Regions from separate parts of the Shewanella sp. SM69 genome, predicted to be linked through region 2. Evidence: predicted binding sites of a transcription regulator. Region 2 holds the regulator's gene; each other region holds the start of a gene.
What was found. The regulator sigma-54, encoded in region 2, starts transcription at its own class of promoters, with help from an activator protein. The targets are predictions, from matches to a motif close to GTTGGCACGNNNNTNGNNT.
Positions count from the first base shown of each region.

Region 1: a site for sigma-54 is predicted at 2,223-2,241, ahead of L5M37_RS08685 (P-II family nitrogen regulator). Genes of this name have one in related genera too.
Region 3: a site for sigma-54 is predicted at 2,051-2,069, ahead of flhA (flagellar biosynthesis protein FlhA). Genes of this name have one in related genera too.

Region 1 covers NZ_JAKKRV010000004.1:280,294-290,421, reverse strand. Annotated here, with positions in the region: gene nrfA (ammonia-forming nitrite reductase cytochrome c552 subunit) at 1-1,246, shown strand, start outside; gene L5M37_RS08690 (hydrolase) at 1,402-1,944, opposite strand; gene L5M37_RS08685 (P-II family nitrogen regulator) at 2,289-2,627, shown strand; gene L5M37_RS08680 (ammonium transporter) at 2,638-3,888, shown strand; gene L5M37_RS08675 (hypothetical protein) at 4,067-4,405, shown strand; gene L5M37_RS08670 (tetratricopeptide repeat protein) at 4,533-5,726, shown strand; gene aroG (3-deoxy-7-phosphoheptulonate synthase AroG) at 6,078-7,133, shown strand; gene L5M37_RS08660 (hypothetical protein) at 7,237-7,413, opposite strand; gene L5M37_RS08655 (ABCB family ABC transporter ATP-binding protein/permease) at 7,886-9,682, shown strand; gene L5M37_RS08650 (hypothetical protein) at 9,762-10,019, shown strand; gene L5M37_RS08645 (hypothetical protein) at 10,128-10,128, opposite strand, start outside.
Region 2 covers NZ_JAKKRV010000008.1:47,242-57,369, forward strand. Annotated here, with positions in the region: gene L5M37_RS12400 (KpsF/GutQ family sugar-phosphate isomerase) at 1-919, shown strand, start outside; gene kdsC (3-deoxy-manno-octulosonate-8-phosphatase KdsC) at 919-1,470, shown strand; gene lptC (LPS export ABC transporter periplasmic protein LptC) at 1,467-2,027, shown strand; gene lptA (lipopolysaccharide transport periplasmic protein LptA) at 2,014-2,568, shown strand; gene lptB (LPS export ABC transporter ATP-binding protein) at 2,565-3,296, shown strand; gene L5M37_RS12425 (RNA polymerase factor sigma-54) at 3,404-4,882, shown strand; gene hpf (ribosome hibernation promoting factor) at 4,911-5,198, shown strand; gene ptsN (PTS IIA-like nitrogen regulatory protein PtsN) at 5,201-5,644, shown strand; gene rapZ (RNase adapter RapZ) at 5,641-6,495, shown strand; gene L5M37_RS12445 (HPr family phosphocarrier protein) at 6,482-6,757, shown strand; gene mgtE (magnesium transporter) at 7,002-8,366, shown strand; gene L5M37_RS12455 (molybdate ABC transporter substrate-binding protein) at 8,445-9,281, opposite strand; gene L5M37_RS12460 (OmpA family protein) at 9,547-10,128, opposite strand, start outside.
Region 3 covers NZ_JAKKRV010000014.1:90,414-100,541, forward strand. Annotated here, with positions in the region: gene fliR (flagellar biosynthetic protein FliR) at 1-773, shown strand, start outside; gene flhB (flagellar biosynthesis protein FlhB) at 792-1,922, shown strand; gene flhA (flagellar biosynthesis protein FlhA) at 2,105-4,204, shown strand; gene flhF (flagellar biosynthesis protein FlhF) at 4,216-5,598, shown strand; gene L5M37_RS17645 (MinD/ParA family protein) at 5,603-6,484, shown strand; gene L5M37_RS17650 (RNA polymerase sigma factor FliA) at 6,477-7,190, shown strand; gene cheY (chemotaxis response regulator CheY) at 7,238-7,621, shown strand; gene L5M37_RS17660 (protein phosphatase CheZ) at 7,635-8,372, shown strand; gene L5M37_RS17665 (chemotaxis protein CheA) at 8,388-10,128, shown strand, end outside.

The DNA of each region.
Region 1 (10,128 bases), on a different contig from region 2:
AAAGAGTGAAGAACTTGTCGATGCGATTGGGCAGGATCCTAATATGGTGATCCTGTGGGCTGGCTATGCATTCGCAAAAGATTACAACGCTCCTCGCGGCCATATGTATGCCGTGACCGACGTGCGTAATACCCTACGTACTGGTGCGCCGAAAAATGCGGAAGATGGTCCATTGCCTATGGCATGTTGGAGCTGTAAGAGCCCTGATGTACCTCGCTTAATTGAAGAGCAAGGTGAAGATGGCTACTTCAAAGGTAAATGGGCTAAGGGTGGCCCTGAAGTCACTAACACCATTGGCTGTGGTGATTGTCATGAAAAAGGCTCACCAAAACTGCGGATCTCTCGTCCTTATGTAGACCGTGCAATGGATGCTATCGGTACGCCATTTGATAAAGCTTCGAAGAAAGACAAGCAATCTATGGTGTGCGGTCAGTGCCACGTTGAATACTATTTTGAGAAAAAAGAAGACAAAAAAGGTTTCGTCAAATTCCCTTGGGATATGGGCATAACTGTTGACCAGATGGAAGTTTACTACGACGGTATCGAGTTCTCCGATTGGACTCATGCGCTGTCTAAGACACCTATGTTAAAAGCGCAACATCCAGAGTATGAAACGTGGAAACTGGGTATTCATGGTAAAAATAATGTCAGTTGTGTTGACTGCCATATGCCAAAAGTGACTAGCCCTGAAGGTAAGAAATTTACCGATCATAAAGTGGGTAATCCATTTGACCGTTTCGAAGAAACCTGTGCAACTTGCCATAGCCAAACGAAAGAATTCTTAGTTGGCGTCACTAATGAGCGTAAAGCTAAAGTTAAAGAAATGAAACTGAAAGCGGAAGAGCAATTAGTCAAAGCGCACTTCGAAGCTGCTAAAGCGTGGGAATTGGGTGCAACTGAAGCTGAAATGAAGCCTATCTTGACCGATATCCGTCATGCTCAATGGCGCTGGGATTTAGCAATTGCCTCCCATGGTGTTGCTGCTCATGCTCCTGAAGAAGCCCTACGTGTTTTAGGTACTTCAGTGAATAAAGCGGCCGATGCCCGAGTTAAGTTAGCACAGTTATTAGCGAAAAAAGGCATCACAGATCCAATCGCTATTCCTGATATCTCTACCAAAGCTAAGGCACAAGCAGCATTAGGTATGGACATGGATAAAATGAATGCAGAGAAAGAAGCATTCAAGAAAGACATGTTACCTAAGTGGGATGAAGAAGCGAAAAAACGCGAAGCCACTTATAAGTAGGTTTTAATCAATCGCGGTTGAGTTTTCAATATGAGCTAACCCCTCATGTAAACAAAAGCCCTCGCTGACTCAGCGGGGGCTTTTTTATGGAAAAAAATATCGAGTAATGTCAGGCGTTGGTCATGCTGGCTGAAGAAATACCACGGGCTAAATCGCTATTTGATCAGTTTTAATAACGCCCTAAACCGCTCGCCTTGGGCTTGATGTTGTAATTCAAATAATAGCGATTCCACGTTAGTTAATAGGGCGCCTCTGGCCGTCATCATTTGGATCCCGAGTTGTTTATTCTCAGCACTGCGTGACGATACGCAATCGGCGACTAAATGCACCGAATATTGCTGCTCGATAAGGTCACAACAGGTTTGGTAAACGCACACATGGGTTTCAATACCCGACAGTATGACGTGTTTGCGATTCGTCTTAGTTAATGCCTTTGCAAACGCGTCACAGTGCCAGCCGCTAAAATGCTGCTTGGCAATGGGTGAGCTGGTTTTCGCAAGTAAGGTTTGCAGCTCAGGGCTAGTTGCTCCGAGTTTATCGGGTAGCTGTTCTAACCACAGTATTGGAATTTCAAATAATTGTGCGCCTTGGATTAAGGTTTGTAGTTGTTGATGCAGCTTGTCACTGTTATCCATGATTTGTGCAAGTTTTCCTTGCACATCGACGATAACGAGAACACATTCTTCTGGTTTTAACATCGGGCCTTCCTTCTGCGCTTGATGATTGTCTTAGTGATGATCTTCGCTTTTGTTTAAGAGCTTGTGTTGTGATGCTCAGATTTCATCTCGATTTACGCTTCCCCCAGTAGACCCTAATTTAACCTTGTTACCAATAGGCCTAAGGTCGAATAGCTGTCGCACTTAAACTGCTCACTAAAAGAGTGCATCGCACCAGTTAGTGCTCGATTATGGTGCATTTTTAACCTTAAAAAATAGTGTTAAACAATTTAAATCAATAATAATCAATGGATTAAATTGTTGGCCTAATGATTGAATTACCTTTGATACAAGTTAATAACAATCGCGTTTTTTTGGAGGTCAGGATGAAACTAGTCAGCGCTATCATCAAGCCGTTTAAGTTGGATGATGTCCGTGAAGCTATCGCCGGAATTGGTATTGAGGGCATGACGGTGACCGAAGTGAAAGGTTTTGGCCGTCAGAAAGGGCATACAGAGTTGTATCGCGGCGCCGAGTATCAGGTGGATTTTTTGCCAAAAGTAAAACTAGAAATTGCCACTAAGGCTGAAAATCTTGACATGTTGATTGAGGCCATTACCACTGCGGCCCATACGGGGAAAATTGGTGACGGTAAGATCTTCGTCGTTGATTTAGAACATGCTATCCGTATCCGTACGGGTGAACTTGATACTGAAGCGCTATAAGGGGCTGACAATGGAAGAATTAACGAAATTAGGCGGCACAGTCACTGAACTACGCTTTGCACTCGATACCTTTTACTTTTTGATTTCTGGCGCTTTAGTCATGTGGATGGCGGCGGGATTCGCTATGTTAGAAGCGGGTTTAGTTCGCTCTAAAAATACCACTGAAATTTTAACTAAGAACGTTGTGCTGTACGCGATTGCCTGTGTGATGTATCTGTTGGTTGGCTACAACATCATGTATGTGGATAACACAGAAGGTGGCTGGTTACCGTCAATTGGCACCTTAATTGGTTCGCAATCAGCAGATGCGAGCCATGCATTAGAATCTGACTTCTTCTTCCAAGTTGTATTTGTGGCAACGGCGATGTCAATTGTCTCTGGTGCTGTGGCGGAACGGATGAAGTTGTGGGCTTTCTTGTTCTTCTCTGTGGTGATGACAGCGGTTATCTATCCAGTAGAAGGTTATTGGACTTGGGGCCAAGGTTTTATCGCTAAACTGGGCTTTGTAGACTTTGCTGGTAGCGGTATTGTGCATATGACGGGGGCGACCGCGGCGATTGCTGGCGTGATATTGCTCGGTGCGCGTAAGGGTAAATACGGGCCTAATGGCCAAGTGAATCCTATTCCAGGCTCTAACTTGCCAATGGCAACCTTAGGTATGTTTATTCTGTGGATGGGCTGGTTTGGCTTTAACGGCGGATCGCAATTAATGGTGTCGGATGCGGCGAATGCAAGCTCAGTGGCGAAAGTGTTTGTGAATACCAATACTGCAGCGGCTTTTGGTGCTATCTCTGCGCTTATCGTGTGTAAGATGATTTGGGGTAAAGCGGATTTGACCATGATCCTTAACGGTATTTTGGCTGGATTAGTGGCGATTACGGCCGATCCTCTCTCGCCTTCATTGTTAATGGCGGGTGTGATTGGTTTAGTGGCGGGCGGCGTGGTGGTGTTCTCGATTGTGGGCTTAGATCGCATTAAGATCGACGATCCCGTCGGTGCGATTTCAGTACACGGTGTGGCTGGTTTCCTTGGTTTAATGTGTGTGCCATTATCCAATGCCAATGCAACTATTACCGGACAGTTGACGGGGGCAGCGATCATTTTCACTTGGGTATTCTGCTCATCATTTGCTGTCTGGTATGTGATTAAGATAACCATGGGGATCCGTGTGACTGAGGAAGAAGAATACAACGGTATGGATGCTTCTGACTGCGGTATTGATGCCTATCCTGAGTTTGTTACGGTCAAAAATGCGGGCTGATTAAACTTGCACACTAATGCGTGATTCACCTTGATGCTTAGCTTGGATCGAGGGATAGTGAAGCAGAGCCTAGGCTCTGCTTTTTTATGGGTAATCACTGTGATTGAAGTTTAAGTACAGGGTCATAAGCTTAATTACTGAGCAATTCTGTTTTCTTGCATAAATTAAGGAGTGTTCTATGAGCTTGAATATAAAAACAATAGGTCAATTTTCGCGACTAAGTCTTATCGTCATTTCTGGCTGGATATCGGTTTCTGCCTTTGCAGGAGAAGTGATCGTTAATCGCTCAAGTGAGCCTGTCGATGCCTTTGCCGTGCGTGATCAAGTGCTCAAGGATTTTGAATGGCAGGAGTCGCTTCGTCGCCAGCAGCAAATCCAAATTCTGCAGGCTTTACCCTCAGGTTGCGTTGCGGTCATGAAACCCTATCGACATTTTACCTGTGGAGAGCATAACTATCGGCCGTATCATTATCAGCAGCGTGAGTTATACATAGAAGTTGACCGACCTTCGCAATAGTTAATTCGTTAAATTATTTGCGATTATTTTCAATCGATCGCGATTATCATTTTTTGTAACCATTTTATGTCGTCTTTTTCGCCATTTGTAATAAGCTCAAATAGGAGCTAATGGTGTGGGAGGGCGTATGTCGAAACTATTCCGAGCCGTATACTTGAGTACGATCTTGAGCGTTGTATTCAGTCAATTGTTTGCTTGTAGCTCGACGACCATTGAGCCTAATTCGTCGGATCTTGAGTCGTTACTTGCCGATTCACTGTTTACCCCTGTGGCCGATATTCCTTCTGTTGCGGATATTTTTTATCTGCCACCCGAGGTCGTGACAGACGTAAAACGTCGCTATGGGATATACACTTTGTCACACAATAACAACATGTTAGCCAATGAATGGTTAGCTAGTTATATCAATGTGAGTCAAACCAATAGCGCTAACATTGATTTTCGATATCAAGATAATCTGACCCAAATTGCCCGTGAAACCTATGCCCAAAGGGCGGGTAATTGCATGTCTTTAGTGGTCATGACTTCTGCGTTAGCGGACATATTGAATGTGAGTGCTGAGTATCAAGATATTGCGATAGAACCGGTATGGGATAAGCAAGGTGATTTCTATTTAATCAATGGGCATGTGAATTTACGTTTATTTCCACCTGAAAACGCACATTCAGTTTATGTGTCATCTACCGCAGTTTTAGTGGACTTTATGCCAGAGCGAGCTCTACGGGGATACGGTAAAACCCAAGTGGATCGGCAGACCTTAATCAGCATGTTTTACAACAATATGGCGGCAGAGTCTTTGGTGAACGGTGATTTAGACAGGGCCTATGCCTTGATTAAAGTGGGTTTAAAAGTCGGCCAGTTTGTTCCTTCACTCAACACGCTCGCCATTATTTACCGGCATAAAGGTGATGAAAAGCGGGCCGAACAGGTTTATCGCTATGCACTCAAGTTTGATGCGAAAAATCTGACAACGCTTTATAACTTAGCCTTGATTTTAGGGGAGCAGGGGCGGCTTGATGAATGGGCCGAAATTAATAAAGTGCTTGAATTAGCGCGAATACGTAATCCCTATTATTACTATGACATGGGGCAGCAAGCCTATGATGAGCATCAATACGACGAGGCCTTGGCTTGGTATCAAAGGGCGTTGGCAAAAGCGGATTATCGTCATGAGTTCTTCTTCGGTTTATCTAAAACCTACTGGGCGCTGGGGGACGAAAAGCGTGCCAAACTGAATATGGATAAAGCCTTGGCTTTGAGCCGAGATGAGTTAGATCGTCAACGCTATCAGAGCAAGTTACAAGTCATGTTACAGCATTAGCATTTGCCCGCTTTTTTCTATGGAGAGCTGGTCATCAATTATGCTTATTACGGGTAAACATCTTTGCTTGCTAACATAGGGCACCTAAATACACTTGCAGCAAATATGTTTATTCCTTTTTATCCGCCATATTCGATTTTGTTCATCAAGGCTGTGAGTTAGCTGGCATATTTGAATTTTTATTTTTTTAAAATATATTAAAACAATAAGTTATATTTGATTTTTTGAAATGGAGACAACTTGGTTGCATTGGCGCCTGAGACTCGATAAATTGAACCCAGTATTGCAGTTGAGATCCCTTATCGCAGCGATAGAAATAGCCTAAAACACCAGCGTTGGAGCAGTAAAATTATGTATTACCAAAATGATGACGTTCGCATTAAAGAAGTAAAAGAGTTACTTCCACCTATCGCGATTCTTGAACGATTTCCTGCTTCCGAAAAAGCCTCTGCGACTGTGTTTAATGCGCGTAATAGTATCCATAATATTCTGGCTAAGTCTGATGATCGTCTCTTAGTGGTGATTGGCCCTTGTTCTATCCACGATCCCAAAGCTGCGTTGGAATATGGACAGCGTTTGGTCTCACTGCGTGAACGTTATAAAGATCAACTCGAAATTGTGATGCGAGTGTATTTTGAAAAACCAAGAACCACAGTGGGTTGGAAGGGGCTGATTAACGATCCTTACATGGATAACAGCTTTAAACTCAATGATGGTTTACGCACCGCCCGTAAATTATTAGTGGATTTGAACGACAGCGGTATGCCAACCGCGGGTGAGTTTCTTGACATGATCACCCCACAATATATGGCTGATTTAATGTGCTGGGGAGCCATTGGCGCCCGTACGACAGAATCTCAAGTACACAGAGAGTTAGCCTCGGGTCTTTCTTGTCCGGTCGGCTTTAAAAATGGTACAGATGGCACGATTAAAGTTGCTATTGATGCGATAGGTGCTGCCAATGCACCACACCATTTTTTATCTGTGACTAAGTTGGGCCATTCGGCGATCGTTTCGACTAAGGGCAATCCTGATTGCCACATTATTTTACGGGGTGGCCGCGAGCCTAATTATAGCGCGCCGCATGTCACTGAGATTAGCCAGCAATTGTTAAAAGCAAAGCTTGCCGACAACATCATGATCGACTTTAGCCATGCGAATAGTAGTAAAGAGTATCAACGTCAGTTAGTGGTTGCTGAAGATGTCGCTGGTCAAGTGGCGGCGGGAAATACTGCTATTTTTGGTGTTATGGTAGAAAGCCATTTAGTGGAAGGTCGTCAAGATCTTATTGAAGGTCAAGAGTTATGCTATGGGCAGAGTATTACCGATGCGTGTATTGGTTGGGATGATACCGAGCGTCTGTTAGCCATTTTGAACCAAAGCATTATCGAACGCCGTCAGGTTTAATTGTCTGCTCGAGCGAACATAAGCCGCAACTATACCTGAGTTAGCCGTTAACGATTGCGGGTTAAGTAAAAACAAAGGCGCTATCCCGGCGCCTTTGTTTTATCTATTTATTGCTTATTTCAACAATGTATTCATTTGCTTTGGCTAAGCTACCAAAGGCGGCAATAAGGTTGTTTCTACCTTTATCTTGTATCTCTGGATTGCCTGATTCGATCATCATCCACACCCAAGTTTGGATCAGTGGTAATGGCGGGTATTGAACTTTAGCAGAATCCAACATAAAGCTTCCTTTGATCTTAATTTAATTTGTTTGTCTTAATGTTCTCGCTAGAACTTGGGCGTATGAATCGCAAAATCTAGCGCGTAGAGGTTAACAAATTCTATTGATTTGTATAACCGCCTCCATGGCATTTTGGGCAAAACGGCAAAAATAATCAACAGCAGCAACTCTGTGCCAAGCCTTCTTCCATTGCACTCTTATCCTCCTACATACGGCTCTGAGGTTAAGTAAAACGGTACATGCCTGAACACAAATCAGTATAAATTCATTTATTGTGAATACGCCAGTGTAATGCGTAAGTATGATGTTTTGACTTTAAATGCAATCAAAATAGCAGCTGAGTATGTCGTGAATAAGTCTATTTGTCTGTCAGGAAAATCTGATTGATTTTATTCAGACTTTGCTAGTTTCGCTTAGCTTATGTTCGGTGTGAACTGTTACAATTGGCATAACTCATTCAAGGTTATGTCTTATGCGCCCAACGTTATATTTTGAAGGTCCAGTCGATAAATTAAACTGGCACGTCATGAAACTGCTTTGGCCTTACTTATTGGAATACAAAGGCCGTATTGCGCTGGCGATGTCATGCCTCATCATCGCTAAGCTGACCAGCGTGGCTCTACCTTTTATTCTGAAGCATTTGGTCGACACCTTAGATGCCGATAAAACCGCGCAAGCCCTCAGTGTGCCCGTAGGATTAGTGTTGGCCTATGGTGCGGTACGTTTACTAACGGCGATTACGGGGGAGATCCGCGATACCTTGTTTGGCCGCGTAACCGAGCGGGCGATCCGCCGTTTAGGCTTAGCAGTATTCGACCATTTACACCGACTGGACCTCGATTTTCATCTAGAGCGCAAAACCGGCGGCCTATCCCGTGATATTGAACGCGGCACCAGCGGCGTGAGTTTCCTCATGCGTTTTATGGTGTTCAACATAGTGCCGACCTTGCTCGAAATTGTCATGGTGATTGGCATTTTCTTTTATAACTACGGCATTGCGTTTGCTGCAATCACTTTTGTTGCTGTGCTGGCTTATATTATTTTTTCTGTGGTCGCGACCGAATGGCGTACTGAGTATGTTCGTGATGCGGCCAAGGCTGACTCGTTATCGAATACCCGCGCCATCGACAGCTTGCTGAACTATGAAACGGTAAAGTATTTTAATAATGAAAAGTATGAGTCGCAGCGCTATGACCAAGCGCTTGAACAGTGGGAGATAGCTAAGCGTAAGAATCGTTTATCTTTGTTTGCGCTCAATGGTGGACAAGCTGTGATTATCGCTTTGGCGATGACGGCTATGATGGCGCTGGCGGCTTACCGAGTTACCTATGGCGATATGACCTTAGGTGATTTTGTGTTGATTAATGCGTTTATGATGCAGCTCTTTTTACCCCTTAACTTCTTAGGTTTTGTATATCGCGAAATTCGCGGCGCGTTAGCCAATATTGAGCGCATGTTTAGCTTGCTCGATAAACATCCTATGATAGTCGACTTACCCCAAGCACTCGATTTTCAACCCACTAAGGGTGAGTTGATATTTGAAAATGTTAATTTTAGCTACGATGAGCGGCAAATTCTGCGGGACGTGAGTTTTAAGGTTGAAGCTGGTAAAAAGGTGGCTGTTGTAGGTGATAGTGGTGCAGGTAAATCGACCCTGATTAAACTGCTATTTCGATTTTACGATGTGGACCAAGGTGCGATTAAAATCGATGGACAAGATATCCGCCATCTCACGCAAGATGCGCTGCGGCGTGCCATTGCCATAGTGCCGCAGGATACTGTGCTGTTTAACGATTCATTAGTCGAAAACATACGTTATGGTCGCCCAAGCGCGACGGATGAAGAGGTGCGTAACGCGATAAAACTGGCGCACTTAGAGCAATTTATTGCATCACTTGCCCTTGGTTGGGACACAAAGGTGGGTGAGCGCGGCTTAAAACTCTCTGGCGGAGAAAAACAGCGGGTCGCGATAGCAAGGGCCATTTTGAAGGGCTCGCCAGTGCTGGTGTTTGATGAGGCGACATCTTCACTTGATAGTCGCTCCGAGCAAGCTATTTTGTCGGCACTGCGGGAAGTCGCTAAGGGGCACACTAGCCTAGTGGTGGCTCATAGGCTATCGACGATAGTTGATGCCGATCAAATAGTCGTATTAAGCCAAGGAGAAATAGTTGAGCAAGGTAACCATCAGACTTTGCTGTTGGCAAATGGTCTCTATGCCAAATTATGGCGGATACAAAATGAGCAACAACATACTCCTCTGAGCAGTTAATAGCGTAATACAGTTCAGTCTTTATTCAGCTTCGGCTCTCTATACTCAATGTCAACACATCAATCGGAAGAGATCTGGCATGGAAAATATTACACTGAGAGCTAATATTGAAGGCAAAGAAGAAAAAGTCGCCACTGATTGGTATGCCATCATGGCGACATTGAAAAAACGTGGTGTTGATTATGATTCATTGCAACGTATTCATGCTGAATTGAATGCGGGCCTGTTGGTTACCACTCGGCGACTTACCTTGGCTAAAGTCAATCCAGAAATGGTGCTGGCAGGTGTCATCCGCGATATGAACGCGCCGACAAGTGACTTTATGGGTATGCGTTAGGTGTGTTCGCTAGTGCTTTAGTACAGTTTAGGTGAGAACGTCCGAGAATAGAGGTGAGCCTCTTTTCTTGATGCTCTAGAGAGACTCCAGAGATAAAATATGGCTGAAT
Region 2 (10,128 bases):
AGCCCTAGACAATCTTTATCAATATGTTGATTCGGCTGAATTTGCAGAGGCTTGCGAGTTGATCCTCAACTGCACAGGCAAAGTGATTGTCATGGGAATGGGCAAATCGGGCCATATCGGCAATAAGATTTCTGCCACCCTCGCCAGCACAGGAACGCCCGCATTTTTTGTGCATCCGGGGGAAGCCAGCCACGGCGATCTGGGTGTATTGGCCGATAACGATGTGATTTTAGCGATTTCAAATTCTGGTGAGTCGAGTGAAATCCTCACCTTAATGCCAGTCATCCAACGTATGGGCGTGCCTGTTATTGCGGTAACGGGTAAACCCGAATCGAATATGGCGCGATTATCTAAAGTGCATTTATGTATTGAAGTCCCAGAAGAGGCTTGCCCACTTGGACTTGCCCCAACGTCGAGCACTACCGCGACCTTAGTGATGGGCGATGCCATCGCCATTGCGCTACTACAAGCGAAAGGCTTTACCCGTGATGATTTTGCAATGTCCCATCCTGGCGGTGCTTTAGGACGCAAGTTATTGTTAAAAGTCTGCGATGTCATGCACAGCGGTGATGACTTACCGCTCGTTAACCACGATATTTGCATCACAGAAGCTCTGTACGAAATCTCCAAGAAAGGCTTAGGCATGACGGCGATTATCGATGATCAGCGCAAGCTGGTTGGTATCTTCACCGACGGTGATTTACGCCGCGTTATTGATGCCGAAGTGAATTTACGCACGACGCCCATTGCCGATGTGATGACCCGTAACTGCGTCACGATCACGGATAATGTATTGGCCGCCCAAGCACTGCAAGTGATGGACTCAAAAAATATCAACGGATTAATTGTTATCGATAAAGATCGCCATCCTATCGGCGCTCTTAACATGCTAGACATGGTTAAAGCAGGAGTCATTTAATGCCACAGCAAGGATTTTACGGCCCAATCAGTGATGATGTGTGGCAACGCGCGCAAAAGATTAAACTGTTAATCTGTGACGTCGATGGGGTGTTTTCCGACGGCCGTATTTACTTGAGTAATAGCGGCGAAGAGCTCAAAGCTTTCCATACCCGCGACGGCTATGGCGTGCGATCACTACTCACCAGCGGTTTCAACCTCGCCGTGATCACAGGACGTCAATCCAAAATCGTTGAAAACCGTATGACAGCCCTTGGTGTTACCCATATTTACCAAGGCGTAGACAATAAGTTCGAGCCCTATGAAGCATTGCTCGCACTTTATGGTGTCACCCCAGAAGAAGTGGCTTATATCGGTGATGATATTGTCGATCTCCCCGTGATGAATGTCGTCGGTTTAGCGGTCAGTGTTGCTGACGGCCACCCCTATGTACGCCAACACGCCCATTTTGTGACTACGCTCAATGGTGGCCACGGTGCACTGCGTGAACTCACAGATCTGTTACTCCTAAGTCAAAATAAATTCACTTCGGCCCATGGAATGAGTATATGAGTCGTGTGACACTCGCGATTATCGCTTTTTTTGGAACCGCACTAGCGCTTTACTGGCAGGTCCAGAACAAACACAGCGGTGATTCCGATAACAGAGTAAAAGATCAAAATACCCCAGATTTCATCGTTGAAGATCTGCGCAGTGTTGAGTTCAATGAGCAAGGACTAGTGAATAGCCGTGTGACGGCGAAACACATGGAACATTATGATTCAACGAATCAAACTTTCTTTACTCAACCTGTTTATCTTGTTTATCCAGACCAAGGTAAAGCACAATGGCAGCTCAGGGCTGATCAGGGCAAGCTAAACAAGGAAACTGGCAAGGTTGTATTAGAAAATAATGTTATTATCGATGCCATTAGCCCAGAAGAACCGATTCAGACCTTGTCCACCAGTTATCTGGAACTCGATCTCAACACTATGATAATGACCTCTGACCGTACCATTTACGTCACAGGGAAAGATTTTAATATTCAAGGCCAAGGCCTTTATGCCGACCTCAACGCGCAAGAAGTGCAATTGACCAGTCAGGTAGTAGGAACATATGAAGCAAAATAACGTATTACTTGCCAGCCTAATGCTAATTATGAGCATGAGTGCTTTCGCGAAAGTGGGCGACTTAAAGCAAGAAGTCAAAATTAAAGCTGTGAGCCAAACTGCGGATATCAAAAACAACCAGATCATCTTCTTTGGTCCAGTTGAAGTTACCCAAGGCTCAATAAAAATCCAAGCAAATGAACTGCGTGCATTTTCCGCTGAAGGTGAAAATAGCAAAACTTTGGTCGCCACAGGCAACCCTGCTACGTATAGCCAAATATTAGACGATGGTCGCCCAGCATCGGCAAGCGCGAAAGAAATTCGTTACGATATGGCAAGCCGCACCTTAACACTGAAAGGTATGGCGTCATTAGATCAAGCAGGTAGCCAAGTTACAGGCAATTTAATCCGCTATAACATGATTCAACAGAAATTGATGGCCGAGAGTACTGGCAGTGGTGACGATCGCGTGATCACTATTATTCAGCCTGAAAACTATCAAGATGATGCTAAATCAGACGCTCCGGCGGATAAACCTGTAAAAAAGCAGGACTCTAAATGACCCAAATCACCTTAAGAGCACAAAATCTGGCAAAAAGTTACAAGAGTCGCCAAGTGGTTAAAGACGTCAGTCTGACGGTAAAAACCGGTCAAGTCGTTGGCCTACTCGGTCCAAACGGTGCCGGTAAAACCACGACCTTTTACATGGTTGTCGGGCTAGTGAAGAGCGATAAGGGGCATATCTTTATCGACGATGATGATTTAACCGCAGATCCTATGCATCTGCGTGCCCGCAAAGGCATAGGTTACTTACCGCAGGAAGCCAGTATCTTTCGTAAGCTAACTGTTCATGACAACATCATGGCCGTACTGCAAACTCGTAAAGAACTTAAAAACGAAGAACGAGAAGAAGAACTAGAACATCTGCTCGAAGAGTTTCATATCACCCACATCCGTGACAGCCAAGGCATGTCATTGTCGGGTGGCGAACGTCGTCGCGTCGAAATTGCGCGGGCTTTAGCCGCTAATCCTAAGTTCATTTTGCTCGATGAACCGTTTGCCGGCGTCGATCCTATTTCGGTTATCGACATCAAGAAGATTATCGAACAACTCAAAAGTCGCGGCCTTGGCGTACTGATCACAGACCATAATGTCCGCGAGACATTAGATGTATGTGAACATGCTTATATTGTGAGTCACGGAAACCTGATTGCCGAAGGAACTCCAGCAGAGATCTTAGACAATCAGCAAGTTAGGGCTGTGTACTTAGGTGAACAATTCAGGCTATAGTTAATCGAGCGAAGCCAATGGAGGCAATTTATACCGCCATTGGGCTTCACTCAAGATAATAATAAGCGACCTCATCTAACAATAATAACGTAGGGATCAGCGGTAACATGAAAGCGTCACTCCAGCTCAAACTGGGTCAACAGTTAACCATGACGCCACAACTACAACAGGCTATACGTCTGTTGCAACTGTCGTCACTGGAACTGCAGCAAGAGATCCAGCAAGCATTAGATTCTAATCCCCTTCTCGAGCTGGAAGAGGAGCAATTCGACGCCACTAAAAACCCTGTAAACCAAACGCTATCCGATACGGATTTCAGTGAATCTAGCACTCTGCCACCAGAAAAAGACAGCTCCACCATAGACACGGCAGAGTCGCTAACCAAAGAATCCATGCCCGATGAGCTCCCCATGGACACCACATGGGATGAAGTGTTTACCGCCTCCCCAAACTCAGGCCCCGGCGGCAGTCGTGAAGACGATATGCCCTTCCAAGGCGAGACCAGTGAAGGTTTGTACGAACACTTAGAATGGCAAAAAAACCTCACGCCGTTTTCTGAAACCGATTTAGCCATTGCCACCGCCATTATTGATGCCATCGACGATCAGGGCTATCTCACCCAAAGCACTGAAGAAATTCTCGAAGCCATGGGCAATCCTGAAGTTGAGCTTGACGAAGTCGAAGCCGTACTCAAGCGTATTCAGCATTTTGATCCCATAGGCGTTGCCGCCCGCGATTTAAGTGAATGCCTGTTGATCCAACTGTCGCATTTCGCCGCTGATACTCCCAACCTAGAAAACGCCCGTATGCTGATCAAAGATCATTTAGATCTGATCGCCGCCCGAGACTTTAGGTTATTGATGCGTAAGACTAAATTAAAAGAGGATGAATTAAGGGATGGTATAGCACTTATCCAAACTCTCAATCCTCGCCCAGGTTTGTTGATCACACCCAATAATGACGAATACGTTATCCCAGATGTGTCTGTGTCGAAGAAAAATGGCCGCTGGGTCGTTGAGCTTAATCCTGACTGCATGCCCAAAATCAATGTAAATCAACATTATGCTTCTATGGCACGCAGCACAAAAAACCAAGCCGATAGCCAATTTATTCGCGGCCATCTGCAAGAGGCTAAATGGTTTATTAAGAGTCTAGAAAGCCGTAACGACACTTTGCTTAAAGTTGCTAATTGCATAGTGCAATATCAGCAAGGTTTCTTTGAGTATGGTGAAGAAGCCATGAAGCCTATGGTGCTTAACGATATTGCTGAAGCGGTAGAAATGCATGAGTCCACCATCTCACGGGTCACAACTCAAAAATACATGCATACCCCTAAGGGACTTTTTGAACTAAAATACTTCTTCTCTAGCCACGTCGGTACTGACGATGGTGGTGAGTGCTCATCCACAGCAATCAGAGCCTTTATAAAAAAACTGGTGGCAGCGGAAAACCAGAAAAAACCATTAAGCGATAGTAAGATGGCACAACTTCTGGCAGAACAAGGGATCAACGTAGCCCGCAGAACCATTGCGAAGTACCGAGAGGCTATGCTTATTCCACCTTCTAATCAGCGTAAAAGTTTATAACCTACAGTGGATATCGGAGGACGTTTCTATGCAAATAAACCTAAGTGGACACCATGTCGAAATTACCGAATCGTTACGTGCATATGTAGAAGAAAAGTTTTCAAAACTTGAACGCCATTTCGAACAGATCAATAATGTGCACGTTGTGCTCAATGTTGAGAAAATGCAACAGATTGCTGAAGCGAGAATAAACCTCATAGGTGGTGAAGTTTTTGCAACTTCAGAGCATGCTGACATGTATGCCGCTATAGACGCCCTGATTGACAAGCTTGACCGTCAGGTTATTAAACACAAAGAGAAGTTAACAAAACACTAATAATGGAACTTTGTACCATACTGCGGCCGGAGTGCACTACCTGCGCCACTCCGGGCAGCAAGAAAAAGGTACTGGAACTCATCAGCGACTTAGTCGCTGCCCAGTACCCGACCCTCTCATCTCAAGAGATATTCGAAAGCCTAGTGGCGCGCGAAAAGATGGGGAGCACAGGTATAGGTAACGGCATCGCCATTCCACATGGTCGACTAGCCGATATAGATCAGCCCATTGCCATACTAATTAAGTGTGAAGAGCCGATAGCATTTGATGCTATCGATAAGCAACCTGTTGATATTTTATTTGCACTACTGGTGCCTGCAGACCAATGTCAGCAGCACTTAAGTACCTTGTCTTGCATGGCCGAAAAGCTGAGCGACAAGCAAATATTAAAGCAATTACGCAAGACGCATGATGAAACGGAACTCTATCAGGTAATCACTGGATGAAACTGGTCATAGTGTCGGGCCGCTCAGGCTCAGGCAAATCTGTCGCCCTTAGGGTACTCGAAGATCTCGGCTATTATTGTGTCGATAACCTTCCCTTGCCATTGATTGGCAGTTTGCTTGAGCAACTCAAAGGCAGTAACGATCTCGTCGCCATCAGTGTCGACGTGCGTAACATGCCTGAGCAGGATAAGGTCTTAGTGAAACAACTCGCTAGCCTACCTCCAGATACTGAGTTAACGAGCTTCTTCCTTAACTCCAGCGATAAAATTCTGCTCAAGCGTTACAGCGAAACCCGTCGTTTGCATCCTTTGTCGAAGAGCCGAGTCTCTTTGCAAGAAGCAATAAAGCTGGAGGGAAAACTGCTCGAGCCTATGTCAAAACTGGTCGATCACTACATAGATACGTCGAATTTGAATATCTATGATTTAAGCGACCAAGTCAGACAAATTCTCCTTGGTAGTGTCGATAAAGAACTCGTGATCAACTTCGAGTCCTTTGGCTTTAAGCACGGAATGCCCACCGAAGCCGACTTTATGTTCGATGTACGCTTCCTGCCCAATCCCCACTGGGAGTTGGCGCTGCGGCCATTGACTGGCTTAGATGAACCCGTAGCTGAGTTCTTAAATCGTCAACCACTGGTTAATAAGTTCATCTGGCAAATCGAAAATTTACTGGAGACTTGGCTGCCGCACCTCGAGCGTAACAATCGCAGTTATTTAACTGTGGCCATTGGCTGCACAGGTGGACAGCACAGATCGGTTTACGTCGCAGAGCAATTGGCAAAACGCTTTAGTAACGGTAAACATAAAGTTTATGCCCGTCATCGAGAGCTCAATAATGCCAAAACTTGAACGTCAGATAACCATCTGTAATAAGCTCGGTTTACATGCCCGTGCCGCCACTAAGTTGGTGGTACTGGCTTCCGAGTTTGATGCGACCATCACCTTAATCCAAGGCGATAAACAAGCATCGGCCGCCAGTGTACTTGGCTTACTGATGCTTGAAACTGGCATGGGTAAAACCATCAAGCTGATCGCCGAAGGCCCAGATGCAGAGCCGGCTCTCGATGCCATTTGTGCCTTAATCGACGCTAAGTTTGACGAAGCCTGTTAGTTTCACTTCACACTAAGCACTTCATCGTTAGTTTCACTTCATGTCTAGTTTAAAAAACTTGCCATTCAGACATGGCAAAACATTTGTCGCTCGACGATACAAGCCACAGGCGATTACACTAGCGGTCATTGCGCGGGCCTTACCTTAGCCGCCTTAATCTATGTCATCGACTGACGCTTAGTCACCACTAAATCCTAGCCCAACACTAAGATCTCAAACCAATTTGCCGCACAATGGAGGACAAATGCCCGTAGATAATGCAGAAAACGATCACACCGGACATAGTCTTGACCAGTTAAACCAAGCGCTTAGCAGCGGCATGTTCGTACACGTGCGCAATATGCTGCAAAAAATGGCCGCCTCAGATATCGCGCTGATCTTAGAATCATCACCGCCAAGTGCCAGACAAGTATTGTGGCAGCTCATCGATCAGGAACAAATAGGCGACATACTCGATGAGTTGAGTGAAGAACTCAAAGACCCACTGATCCGCAGCATGAGCCCTGAGCGAGTCGCGAAAGCGACAGCAAGCATGGACACCGACGATCTCGCCTATATTCTGCGTAGTCTACCCGACGCCGTTTACAAACAAGTGTTGCAGTCGATGACGGAGCAAAATCGCCTGAGGGTAGAACAAGCCCTATCTTATCCAGATGAGACCGCCGGCAGCTTGATGAATACGGATACAGTCACCTTAAGACCCGATGTGAATATCGATGTGGTGCTGCGCTATCTTCGGCAAAGGGGCAACCTACCCGACACCACAGATACCTTATATGTGGTCGACAAACAGGACAAAGTCCTTGGCGGTGTTAGGCTGGCAGATCTGCTGACTTGCGCGCCAAGCACCACAATTCGCAATATCATGGATCCCAATATTCAAAGTATTCCTGTGAGCATGTCCGACAGCGAAGTCGCGCAGAAATTCGAACGCAATGACTGGGTATCGGCACCTGTCGTCGACAGTGATGGTAAGCTGCTCGGGCGTATCACAATCGATGACGTAGTCGATGTTATCCGCGAAGATGCTGAACATTCCATGATGGGTATGGCGGGGATGGACGGAGATGAAGATACTTTTGGTCCTGTGCTAAAAAGTACCCTACGTCGCTCGCTCTGGCTCACTATAAACTTATTCGCCGCCCTGCTCGCCTCGTCGGTCAGCAATATGTTTGAAGGCACTATTGAGCAATTTGCCACTATCGCCATCCTAATGACGATTGTCCCTAGCATGGGCGGTGTTGCCGGTAATCAGACCTTAGCGCTCGTGATCCGCGGTATTGCTTTAGGCCATATCGGCCAAAGCAACGCCCGCTGGCTTATCGGTAAAGAGCTATCGATTGGTTTTCTCAATGGTTTGATGTGGTCGATTTTAGTCTTTGCCGCCGTGTGGCTATGGAAGGATGATATGGCACTGGCGGGATTAATTGGTAGCGCTATGCTGATCAATATGACAGTAGCTGGGCTTGCAGGGGCGAGTATTCCATTGATTTTAAAACGACTTAAAATCGATCCTGCCCTCGCTGGCGGTATGGTGCTCACCACAGTCACTGACGTGGTTGGCCTGTTCGCCTTCCTCGGGTTAGCGACGCTCTACCTGATGAACTAGCGCTTTAACAGTTTGAGCTAACCACAGAACGGCACCCCAAAGGTGCCGTTTTTTATCCCGCTGGAAAGCTAAAAAAGGCTATTTTGCCGGAGGTTGAAAACCATAACTGCTCAGAATCGCTTGGCCTTTTGTCGATAGAATAAACTCAGCTAATGGCTTAGCGGCAGTATTAGCACCTTGTAAAACCAGTAAACCATAGTCGGCACCCACGGCGAGTTCCTGCGGTAAGTCGATGATTTGTAAACTAGGCACTTCTTTTTTAGCCAGCACAGCATTAGTGCAATAGGTTAAAAAGATATCCGCTTGCTTGTTTTCCATCACCCAGCCATAGGGATTGCGATCTTTAGGCGGTTTAACGCTCTCTGGACCGCCCGTCAGTTGTAATGCCTTGGTCTCTAACGCGGCTTTCGCATTGGGTTTTACCGCTTCGGCCTTAGCAAAAACGGCCCAGGCATAATCACCCGCGGGGTCGGCTTTCGGGGTTGAGGTGCCGACTTTAATCTTAGGATCTAACAAGGTATCGAGTAACGTCGAACTCGTCACCTGAACTGTGTCTTGAGCAACAGCGCAGAGTTGATTACGGGCAAACATTTGCACCGCTTCGCCCTGACCCGAATCCACTAATGCCTGTGGATGTTTCATATTCGCCGAGGCAAAGATATCGACTTTCTCGCCCTCTTGAATACGTTTTAACAATAAACCTGAGGGCGCATATTGCGCTACAACACTCATTTGCGACTGTGCTTGATAAGCAGCAATAATATCACTCATCGCAGCCTTTAAACTGCCTGCGGCGCGCAGTTCTATCGGCGTGACTCCTGTGGTCAATTCGGCTTTCATCGGCACTCCTTGTACAGCAGTCACCATGATGACAGGACTTAAACTCAAGGCTACTAACACATTTTTGCTTATCATAGTCATATTCTCCTTTAGGCACTAAAAGTCATTCTTGTGACTTATCCCCATACAGAACGTGAAATCGATAAAGGGATCAAGCTGAACTCATCCCAAGGTAATTAGCAGTGATATGTTTGTGGTGCAGGTCACTCAAGGTGCGCTTCATAAAGGACAAATTGTCTAATTGAAGCCCGGCAAGCTAATCACTCAATTAGCCCACCACTGAAAACAAAAAAGTCGCCCCAGGCGACTTTTTCAGCGAGAACTTTGTGCTTAGACCAGACTATTTACCCGTTGGTATTAGTACGATCTCAACGCGGCGGTTTTGTGCTCGGCCATTTGCATTGGCATTTGATGCAATAGGACTCGCTTCACCCATACCTTTTGATTTTACACGGGCAGAGGCAACGCCTTTATTCATCAAGTAATTACCCACTTCGCTAGCCCGGACCTGTGACAGACGTAAATTGTAAGAATCTGAACCACTGCTGTCGGTATAACCTAATATGTTGAGCTGCGTTTTGCTGTATTCCTTGGCCACAACCGCCACTGAATTCAGCACACGTTTAGCCCCGTCACTTAACTCGGTTTGATCTACGCCGAAGGTCACTTCATTAGGCATATTCAAAATGATGTTATCGCCGTTACGGGTCACACTCACGCCCGTTGAAGCTAATTGTTGGCGTAATTTGGTCTCTTGCACATCCATGTAATAACCAATACCACCACCGACTGCGGCGCCCGATGCAGCACCAATTAAAGCACCTTTACCGCGGTCGCTCTTGCTCGAAGATACCACCCCAATTGCGGCACCCGCGACGGCACCAATCAATGCGCCACTGGTCGCTTTAGCGGTTTGTTCTTC
Region 3 (10,128 bases), on a different contig from region 2:
TGCAAACCATTGCTGCTTATATTTGGCCATTGTTTCGCGTCGCGAGCATGTTGATGGTCATGGTGGTATTTGGGGCGGCAACGACACCAACACGAGTTCGCTTATTATTGGCGATGGCAATTACCTTTGCGATAGCACCCGTTCTTCCTCCAACTCAAAATGTGGATTTATTTTCGTTAAGCGCAGTATTCATCACGGCGCAGCAAATTATTATCGGTGTTGCCATGGGGTTTGTGACTCAAATGGTGATGCAAGTCTTTGTGCTCACTGGACAGATCATTGGTATGCAGACCAGTTTAGGCTTTGCCTCTATGGTTGACCCTGGTTCTGGCCAACAAACACCCGTTATTAGTAACTTTTTTCTTTTATTGGCGACATTGATTTTCTTAGCTGTAGACGGCCATCTTTTGATGATCCGTATGCTAGTGGCAAGCTTTGAAACTTTGCCGATTTCTAATCAAGGCTTAACACTGACAAGTTATCGATCGCTGGCTGATTGGGGATCGTATATGTTTGGTGCGGCACTCACTATGTCGATATCTGCGATTATCGCCTTATTATTAGTCAACTTGTCCTTCGGGGTCATGACCCGCGCCGCGCCGCAATTAAATATTTTCTCTATTGGTTTTCCGATCACTATGATTGGTGGACTGTTTATTCTGTGGTTAACCCTAACACCGGTAATGGCACACTTCGATGAAGTATGGTCGACGGCTCAATTGCTGCTTTGCGATATGTTAGCGCTCCAATGTAACGCTGATGGTCTGATATGATGGGATTAGGAGAGGCCCATGGCTGAAGAATCAAGTGGTGAACGTACAGAGGAACCCACGGGGAGGCGTCTAGAACAGGCGCGGGAAAAAGGACAGATTGCACGTTCGAAAGAACTCGGAACTGCAGCGGTATTGATTTCGGCGGCATGTGGGTTTTATATGCTAGGCCCAAGTTTGGCAATTAGCTTAACTCGGGTGTTTGAAATTGTATTTACCATGGATAGGGCGCAAATTTTTGATACTAATGAAATGTTCAAGGTGTGGGGTGTTGTTGCGAGTGAAATAGCCTGGCCCATGGCTAAAATTATGCTATTGATTGTGGTGGTTGCGTTTATCGGTAACGTCTCTCTTGGTGGGATCAATTTTTCGACCCAAGCTATGATGCCAAAAGCCAGTAAAATGAGTCCCCTTGCTGGTTTTAAACGTATGTTTGGCGTACAGGCTCTGGTTGAACTCACCAAAGGCATTGCAAAATTTTCTGTAGTAGCCTTTTCTGCTTATTTTTTATTAAGCTTCTATTTCAATGACATCATGTTGCTGTCTAGCGACCATCTTCCTGGTAATGTTTACCATGCATTAGATTTGTTGGTTTGGATGTTTATCCTGTTATGTTCCTCGATTTTGTTTATTGTCGTCATAGATGTGCCGTTCCAAATTTGGAATCACAACAAGCAACTTAAGATGACCAAACAAGAAGTAAAAGATGAATATAAAGACACTGAGGGTAAACCTGAGGTGAAAGGGCATATACGGCAGATGCAACGTGAACTAGCACAAAGGCGTATGATGGCTGAAGTGCCAAATGCCGATGTGATTGTCGTTAACCCTGAGCATTTTGCCGTTGCGATTAAATACGATGTGCAGCGCTCTGCGGCTCCCTTTGTGATAGCGAAAGGTGTTGATGATGTGGCCTTTAAAATACGTGAGATTGCCCGCGCGCACAATATTGCGATTGTCTCGGCCCCACCACTTGCAAGGGCTATTTACCATACGACTAAGTTAGATCAGCAGATCCCTGAAGGTTTGTTTACTGCTGTCGCACAGATTTTGGCTTATGTATTCCAGCTGCGCCAATATCAAAAAGGACGCGGCCGTAAACCTATTCCTGTCCCACTCAATCAACCTATACCAGATGAATTGAAATATTGAACCACTAGTCTCAGATGGTAGTCATTGGCAAAGCTGATGATGTCGAGTTCATTTGTTTTTTATGGCTAATTTTATGTATATCAATCAGTCACAGTACATATCTTTCCTTCATTAATGGCTTTAATCTTGTTGGCGCGTTTTTTGCTTCATGCTATTACACGTCAAAGTTTAGGTTATAGCGAATGGATGTTAAAGCGACTCTTGGTCAAGTAAAACAAATTAGGCTCAGCACTTTTAAAGGCATTGGCACGCCGGTGGTTGTGCTTGCTGCATTGGCCATGATTGTTTTACCTATCCCTCCATTTCTATTAGACATACTCTTTTCATTCAACATTGCGTTAGCTCTCATCGTATTGCTGGTGGCTATTTATACCGATAGACCCTTAGATTTTGCTGCCTTCCCAACTGTGTTACTGGTGGCGACGTTATTACGCCTTGCGCTCAACGTTGCCTCTACTCGTGTGGTTTTACTTGAGGGTCATAATGGCGGTGATGCCGCGGGTAAGGTGATTGAAGCCTTCGGTTCTGTGGTGATCGGTGGTAACTATGCCGTTGGTCTAGTGGTATTTATCATTTTGATTATCATCAACTTTGCGGTGGTGACTAAAGGTGCAGGTCGTATCGCAGAAGTCAGTGCCCGCTTTACCTTGGATGCTATGCCTGGTAAGCAAATGGCAATCGATGCTGACTTAAATGCTGGAACCTTAAATCAAGACCAAGCGAGAATACGCCGTGCCGAAGTGACCCGTGAAGCCGATTTCTATGGTGCGATGGACGGTGCGTCCAAATTCGTTAAAGGGGATGCGATTGCCGGTATCATGATCTTAGTGATCAACATCGTAGGTGGTTTCATCATAGGGATTGTGCAGCATGGCTTAAGTTTCTCTGAAGCGGTTGAAATTTATACCTTACTGACTATCGGTGATGGTTTAGTGGCGCAGATCCCTGGTCTATTATTGTCAATCGCCGCAGCCTTGATGGTGACTCGTCAAAACGAGTCAGGTGATATGGGCCAAATGATGATGAGTCAGATGTTTGACAGTCATAAGTCATTGGGTATCGCCGCCGGAGTCCTGTTTGTAATGGGTATTGTTCCTGGTATGCCGCACATGGCGTTTTTAAGCTTTGCCTTTATGACTGCTGGTGCAGCTTATTTTGTTTATAAACGAAATGAAAACAAACGTCTTAAAGCGCTAGAACAAGTGAAATCGGGTCCAATAGAAAGACAAGATAAAGAGCCTAAAGAGCTAGGTTGGGACGATGTACATCATGTTGATACTATTGGTCTTGAGGTTGGATATCGTTTGATCCCTCTGGTTGACAAGGGCCAAGGTGGCGAGTTACTAAGCCGCATTAAAGGCGTGCGTAAAAAGTTGTCTCAGGAACTAGGCTTCTTAGTGCCCGCGGTGCATATTCGCGATAACTTAGATTTATCGCCTAATGCGTATCGCATTTCATTAATGGGCGTCGTCGTCGGAGAGGCAGATATTCGTCATGATTGCGAATTGGCGATCAACCCTGGTCAAGTCTATGGCAAACTCGATGGTATCGAAACGCGCGATCCCGCTTTTGGCCTAGAAGCGGTATGGATCGCTCCTGAGTTACGTGAGCACGCACAAACATTAGGTTATACCGTCGTCGATGCCGCCACTGTTGTTGCAACTCATATTAGTCAATTACTCACAAATAATGCCGCTAAGTTGTTAGGCTACGAAGAAGTGCAACAACTGATGGATATGCTTGCGAAACACTCACCTAAGCTGGTTGATGGCTTTATTCCAGATATCATGCCACTAGGACATGTCGTAAAAGTGATGCAGAACCTATTAAATGAAGGGGTTTCAGTTAGAGACTTGCGTACTATAGTGCAAACTTTGTTAGAATATGGCACTAAGAGCAATGACACTGAAGTCTTGACTGCCGCTGTACGTATCGCTTTGAAACGTATGATAGTTCAGGAAATCTCTGGCCCAGAGCTCGAAATCCCCGTCATTACTTTGGCGCCAGAGTTGGAACAGATGTTGCATCAGTCAATGCAAGCAACCGGTGGTGATGGTCCTAATATTGAACCCGGTCTTGCAGAACGCATGCAGCAGTCCCTTGCCGATGCGGCTCAGAAGCAAGAAATGGTCGGACAACCCGCCATATTGTTGACGTCAGGTATGTTACGCGCGACGCTGTCACGCTTTGTTAAACATACTATTCCTAATCTCAGAGTCATTTCATATCAAGAAATACCTGATGAGAAGCAAATACGTATCGTATCTGCAGTCGGCCAGTAGAGGACGCATAAGTGAAGATTAAACGATTTTTTGCCAAAGACATGCGCGCCGCACTGGCCCAAGTGAAAGAAACACTCGGCTCAGATGCCGTCATTATGTCAAATAAAAAAGTGAACGGTGGCATCGAAATTGTCGCTGCCGTTGACTATGACGAACCTAAAGCGAAAACTGCAGCCACTGCGCCAGCACCGACCTTTATGGACGTGAGCGACGATCTCGTGTCCCTGGGTGCTAAGCAGCCAGTTCGTGTAGAAACTCGCGCTAAGCCAGCCGCACCTGCAGACTCATTACAAGCCTTACTTGAGAAGCAGCAAAGCCGTTTGAATCAACAAATGTCACATCAGCAAGTTGATGCCGAGTTACCTGCATGGGCTAAGGGCTTACAAGCCCCTACTGCTGTGAAACCAGAACGTCGTGAAGCACCTTCCTCGTTTGATAAAAAGCCACAAACATCACAGAAACAAAGTGCTGATATTGAGGCTATGCGTGATGAATTAGCATCACTGCGTAATTTATTGACACATCAAGTATCCTCCTTGATGACGGAACATAAAAAACGCATCGATCCCGTCGGTGCTATGCTCGAAGCCAAATTGCTTGAGGCTGAATTTTCCCCTGCGGTTGCGAATAAATTAGCCGCGCTGAGTCAGCATTATACGCCGGCTGAATTAGTCAGAGCATTACCACAAAGTCTTGCTAATATGCTTGACAATCAGGGTGATGACATTGTGAAACAGGGCGGGGTGGTTGCATTAGTTGGCCCTACTGGCGTTGGTAAAACAACGTCATTAGCTAAACTTGCTGCCCGTTTTGCGGCACATCATGGTGCTGAACATGTTGCTTTAATTACCACAGATCATTATCGCATCGGAGCCTATGAGCAATTAGCAACTTATGGCAAAATAATGGGCTGCCCAGTAAAGCAAGCTCATGATCTAAATGAATTAGAGCAAATTCTCTATCAGTTTAGGAATCGCAAGCTAGTATTGATAGATACGGCTGGCATGGGACAGCGAGATATGCGCCTTTACCAGCAACTTGATAATTTAACTGCAAATAGCAGGATACCTATCCGCAGTTATCTGGTACTGTCTGCGACAGGGCAGCGCCGTGTGCTGCAAGATGCAGTCAATCATTTTAAACGCATTCCCCTATCTGGTGTCGTTCTCACAAAACTCGATGAATCTGTGTCGTTAGCAGGGGCATTAAGTGTGTTGATCCAAAACGGATTACCATTAAGTTATATTACTGATGGACAAAGAGTTCCTGAAGATATGAAAGTTGCGGATACCCTAGATTTAGCCCAGCAGGCACTCGCAGCGTTAGATAGTACAGAACAACAATCATTACAAGACACAGCGTGGTCAGATAATATGGCCTGTGCATTTGAGTAGATTTATGACCCTGGATCAAGCAAGTGGTTTACGTATGATGAATCAACCCTATAACGAAAAAGTGAAAGTAATCGCGGTCACTGGTGGTAAAGGAGGCGTGGGTAAAACCAGCGTTTCTATTAATACTGCTGTGGCATTAGCCGAAAAAGGCAAGCGTGTCTTGGTACTTGACGCTGACCTTGGCTTAGCAAACGTCGACGTCATGCTGGGTATTCGTGCCGAGCGTAACCTCTCTCATGTTCTCTCTGGTGATGCAGAGCTTGACGATATTATCGTGCGTGGTCCTAAGGGGATAGGCATAGTACCTGCCACCTCAGGAACACAGGGGATGGTGGAATTAAGCCCAGCGCAACATGCTGGATTAATCCGTGCATTTAGTGAGATGCGGACTCAGTTTGATATTCTAGTCGTAGATACTGCTGCTGGGATCTCAGATATGGTGCTCAGTTTCTCACGTGCTTCGCAGGATGTGCTAGTCGTTGTTTGTGATGAACCCACTTCGATTACCGATGCCTACGCCCTGATTAAAATTCTCAGCCGTGAGCATGGCGTGTTCCGTTTTAAAATAGTTGCCAATATGGTGCGTAGTTTACGCGAAGGTATGGAATTATTTGCTAAACTCAGTAAAGTGACCGACAGATTTTTAGATGTTGCACTTGAATTAGTCGCCACGATTCCATTTGACGAAAACTTACGTAAATCAGTTCGTAAACAAAAATTGGTGGTTGAAGCTTATCCTAAATCACCAGCGGCGATTGCGTATCAAGGATTGGCAAATAAAATTTTGAGCTGGCCTGTGCCGCAGCAACCTGGTGGGCATTTGGAGTTTTTCGTTGAGCGTTTAGTACAACGACCAGATTTTCAAGAGGAAAAAACGAGTGAATAAAGCCGCTGCGTATACTTGTTTAGACAATAAATCGTCGATCGTTGAACAGTATGCTCCGTTGGTTAAAAGAATTGCGCATCATTTACTCGCCAGACTACCTGCATCTGTGCAGTTAGATGATTTACTCCAAGCTGGGATGATGGGGTTACTAGAAGCATCATCCAAGTTTGATGGTGGCAAGGGTGCGAAATTTGAAACCTTCGCCGGCATACGCATACGTGGAGCCATGTTAGATGAAATTCGTCGTGGCGACTGGGTCCCTCGTTCCGTTCATCGTAACAATCGTAAGGTTGCACACGCTATTGATGAGTTAGAGCAAGAACTGGGCCGTGATGCACGCGACACAGAAATTGCAGAAAAACTTGATATGACGCTCGATGAGTACCATCATATTCTTAACGATGTTTCTGTCGGAAAAATCATAGGGATAGAAGATTTAGGCGTATCTCAGGATATACTTACAGTGAGTGATCGGTCCGATGATGATTCATTTGAAGCATTAGCTGAGAACCAATTTCATTCTGCTCTGGTTGAGGCAATTAAATTATTGCCTGAAAGAGATGCATTAGTGTTATCCCTGTACTACGATGAAGCATTGAATTTAAAAGAGATTGGCGCCATTCTTGAAGTCAGTGAATCGCGGGTTAGCCAGATATTAAGTCAGGCAATGTTGCGATTGAAAGCTAAACTCAAGCACTGGACATAAGTATAATTATTAATCGAGCACAGAATGTCAGCTCACCGGAGGAAACCTTGGACAAGAATATGAAGATTCTCATTGTTGACGATTTTTCGACAATGAGGCGTATCATCAAGAACTTGTTGCGAGACTTGGGGTTTAATAACACCCAAGAAGCAGACGATGGCTCAACAGCCCTGCCGATGTTGCAAAAGGGGGATTTTGATTTTGTTGTTACAGATTGGAATATGCCTGGTATGCAAGGAATCGATCTGTTAAAAGCAATTCGCGCTGATGATTCGCTAAAGCATTTACCCGTATTAATGGTAACTGCTGAAGCAAAACGTGAACAGATTATTGCTGCCGCTCAAGCGGGAGTGAATGGTTATGTGGTTAAGCCTTTTACCGCTGCAACGCTGAAAGAGAAGTTAGATAAAATATTCGAACGACTCGCTTGAGCAAGGATGAGCTATGAAGTCACAAACATCAGGGCTCATCACGCTCGAGCAAGCTCAGCATTTAGTTGAATTATTAAGTGCATGTGAGCAAAGTCAGGCAGATGATTTATTTCGGGAGCTTGCTGCTCCACTGCAACGAGAATTATTCGAAGAAGTAGGTAAATTAACTCGGCAACTTCATAGTGCGCTGATGGATTTTCAAGTTGATAATCGTCTTGCTGAATTAGCCAATACAGAGATCCCCGATGCCAAGCAACGTTTAAATTACGTTATTGACATGACCGAACAAGCTGCAAATAAAACCATGGATGCGGTTGAAGAATGTTTACCTTTGGCTAATGCCGTGACCGTAAATATTCAAAATGTCATGCCATCTTGGGACAGATTAATGCGACGCGAGATAGCGCTGACTGAATTTAAGGGCCTTTGTCACGATGTACAAGACCTTATGTCTCGTAGTGCAAATGACTCGACTCGATTACGTGAATTGCTTAATCAAATTTTGATGGCGCAAGATTTTCAAGACTTAACAGGACAAATAATACGTCGTGTTATTGATCTAGTAATGGAAGTAGAAAGTAATCTGGTTTCTATGCTGACGGTATTTGGTGAGCAACCTATGATTGAAAGTCAGATTGCTCAGAAAAATAATATTGAAGCAGAAGGCCCGATAATGAATGCCGAGCTTCGTCAAGATGTGGTAACGGGTCAAGACGAAGTGGATGATCTTCTATCGAGTCTGGGTTTCTAACTGGGAGTCAATTTGATGGCCTTTGATGTAGATGAAGAGATACTCCAGGACTTTTTAATCGAAGCCGGTGAAATTTTAGAGCTTCTGCAAGAGCAACTCGTTGCGCTTGAAAATAATCCTGATGATACTAACTTGCTGAACGCCATTTTCCGAGGTTTTCATACCGTTAAAGGTGGTGCTGGCTTTCTTAGCTTAACTCCCATGGTTGATGTTTGTCATGAGGCTGAGAATACCTTCGATTTATTGCGGACAGGCAAGCGTAGCGTTAACGCAGAGTTGATGGATATTATTTTGCAGGCTGTTGATGCAATTAATACCATGTTTGCGCAAACCCAGCAGGGCGAGCAACAAGACCCCGCCGATTCAGGTTTGTTAGCGAGACTTAAAATGCTCAGTTCAGGTGCGCCTTTGCCATCTGAAGTCGCTTCTGCCAAGGTTGTAGAGCCAGAACCTGTTGTTGAAGTCATTATTGATACTCCTACCCTTCAAGAAATCCCTGCTGACATAAGTGATAACTCATCTTCCATTGAAAATACGTCTTCAAGTATCGATGATATCAATGATGCTGAATTTGAAGCTTTATTGGATGCGCTTCATGGTTCAGGAAAGGGACCTGCGGTCGCTGCTACCACATTTGTATCTGAGCCTGTTGCTGTCAAGCCTGCTGCACCAATTAAAACACCTTCAACATCAGGTGATGACATCACTGATGATGAGTTCGAGGCGTTACTGGATGAACTTCATGGCTCAGGTAAATTTAAAGCTGAGGCTGAAGTGCCTGTTAAGCCTAAGGTTGTGGCAACACCTGCGCCTCAACCGATTGTAGATGCTGATGAAATTACCGATGATGAGTTTGAGCGATTACTCGATGAACTCCATGGGAAAGGCGGAGCACCTGCGAAAGCTGAAGTAAAAGCGCCTACGCCCCCTGTTTCGACTGTAGCACCTACTGCTGCACCACATGCTCCTGCGCCAGTAAAAGCCGCAGTACCAGCTCCTGCCCCAGTCGTTGCTGCAAAACCTAAGGTGGAAATTGCGGTTGTCGATAAAGCACCTGCTAAGGCTAGCTCTGCGAATGTGCCTCAGGGTGAAACAACGGTACGTGTAGATACTGCACGACTCGACCAGATCATGAATATGGTGGGTGAGTTAGTGTTAGTGCGTAATCGATTGGTGAGCTTAGGCATCAGCCGTGATGATGAGGAGATGTCGAAAGCTCTCGCGAACTTAGATCTCGTTACTGCCGATTTGCAAGGCGCTGTGATGAAAACCCGTATGCAACCGATCAAGAAAGTGTTTGGTCGTTTCCCTCGGGTGGTACGTGATCTTGCTCGTACACTAAACAAAGAAATTGATTTGATCATGGTCGGTGAAGAAACTGACTTAGATAAAAACCTCGTTGAAGCGCTTGCCGATCCACTCGTCCACTTAGTGCGTAACTCTGTGGACCATGGTATCGAGATGCCAAACGAGCGTGAAGCTAGTGGTAAGCCAAGAACGGGAACGATTACCTTATCTGCAAGTCAGGAAGGCGACCATATACTGCTGAAAATCGAAGACGATGGCGCAGGCATGGATCCTGAAAAACTCAAAAAAATTGCCATAAACCGTGGTGTGCTCGATGAAGATTCTGCTTCGCGGATGACAGACAGCGAAGCCTATAATTTGATTTTTGCACCAGGTTTTTCAACTAAAGTTGAGATTTCAGATATTTCAGGCCGTGGTGTTGGGATGGACGTGGTAAAAACTCGTATCA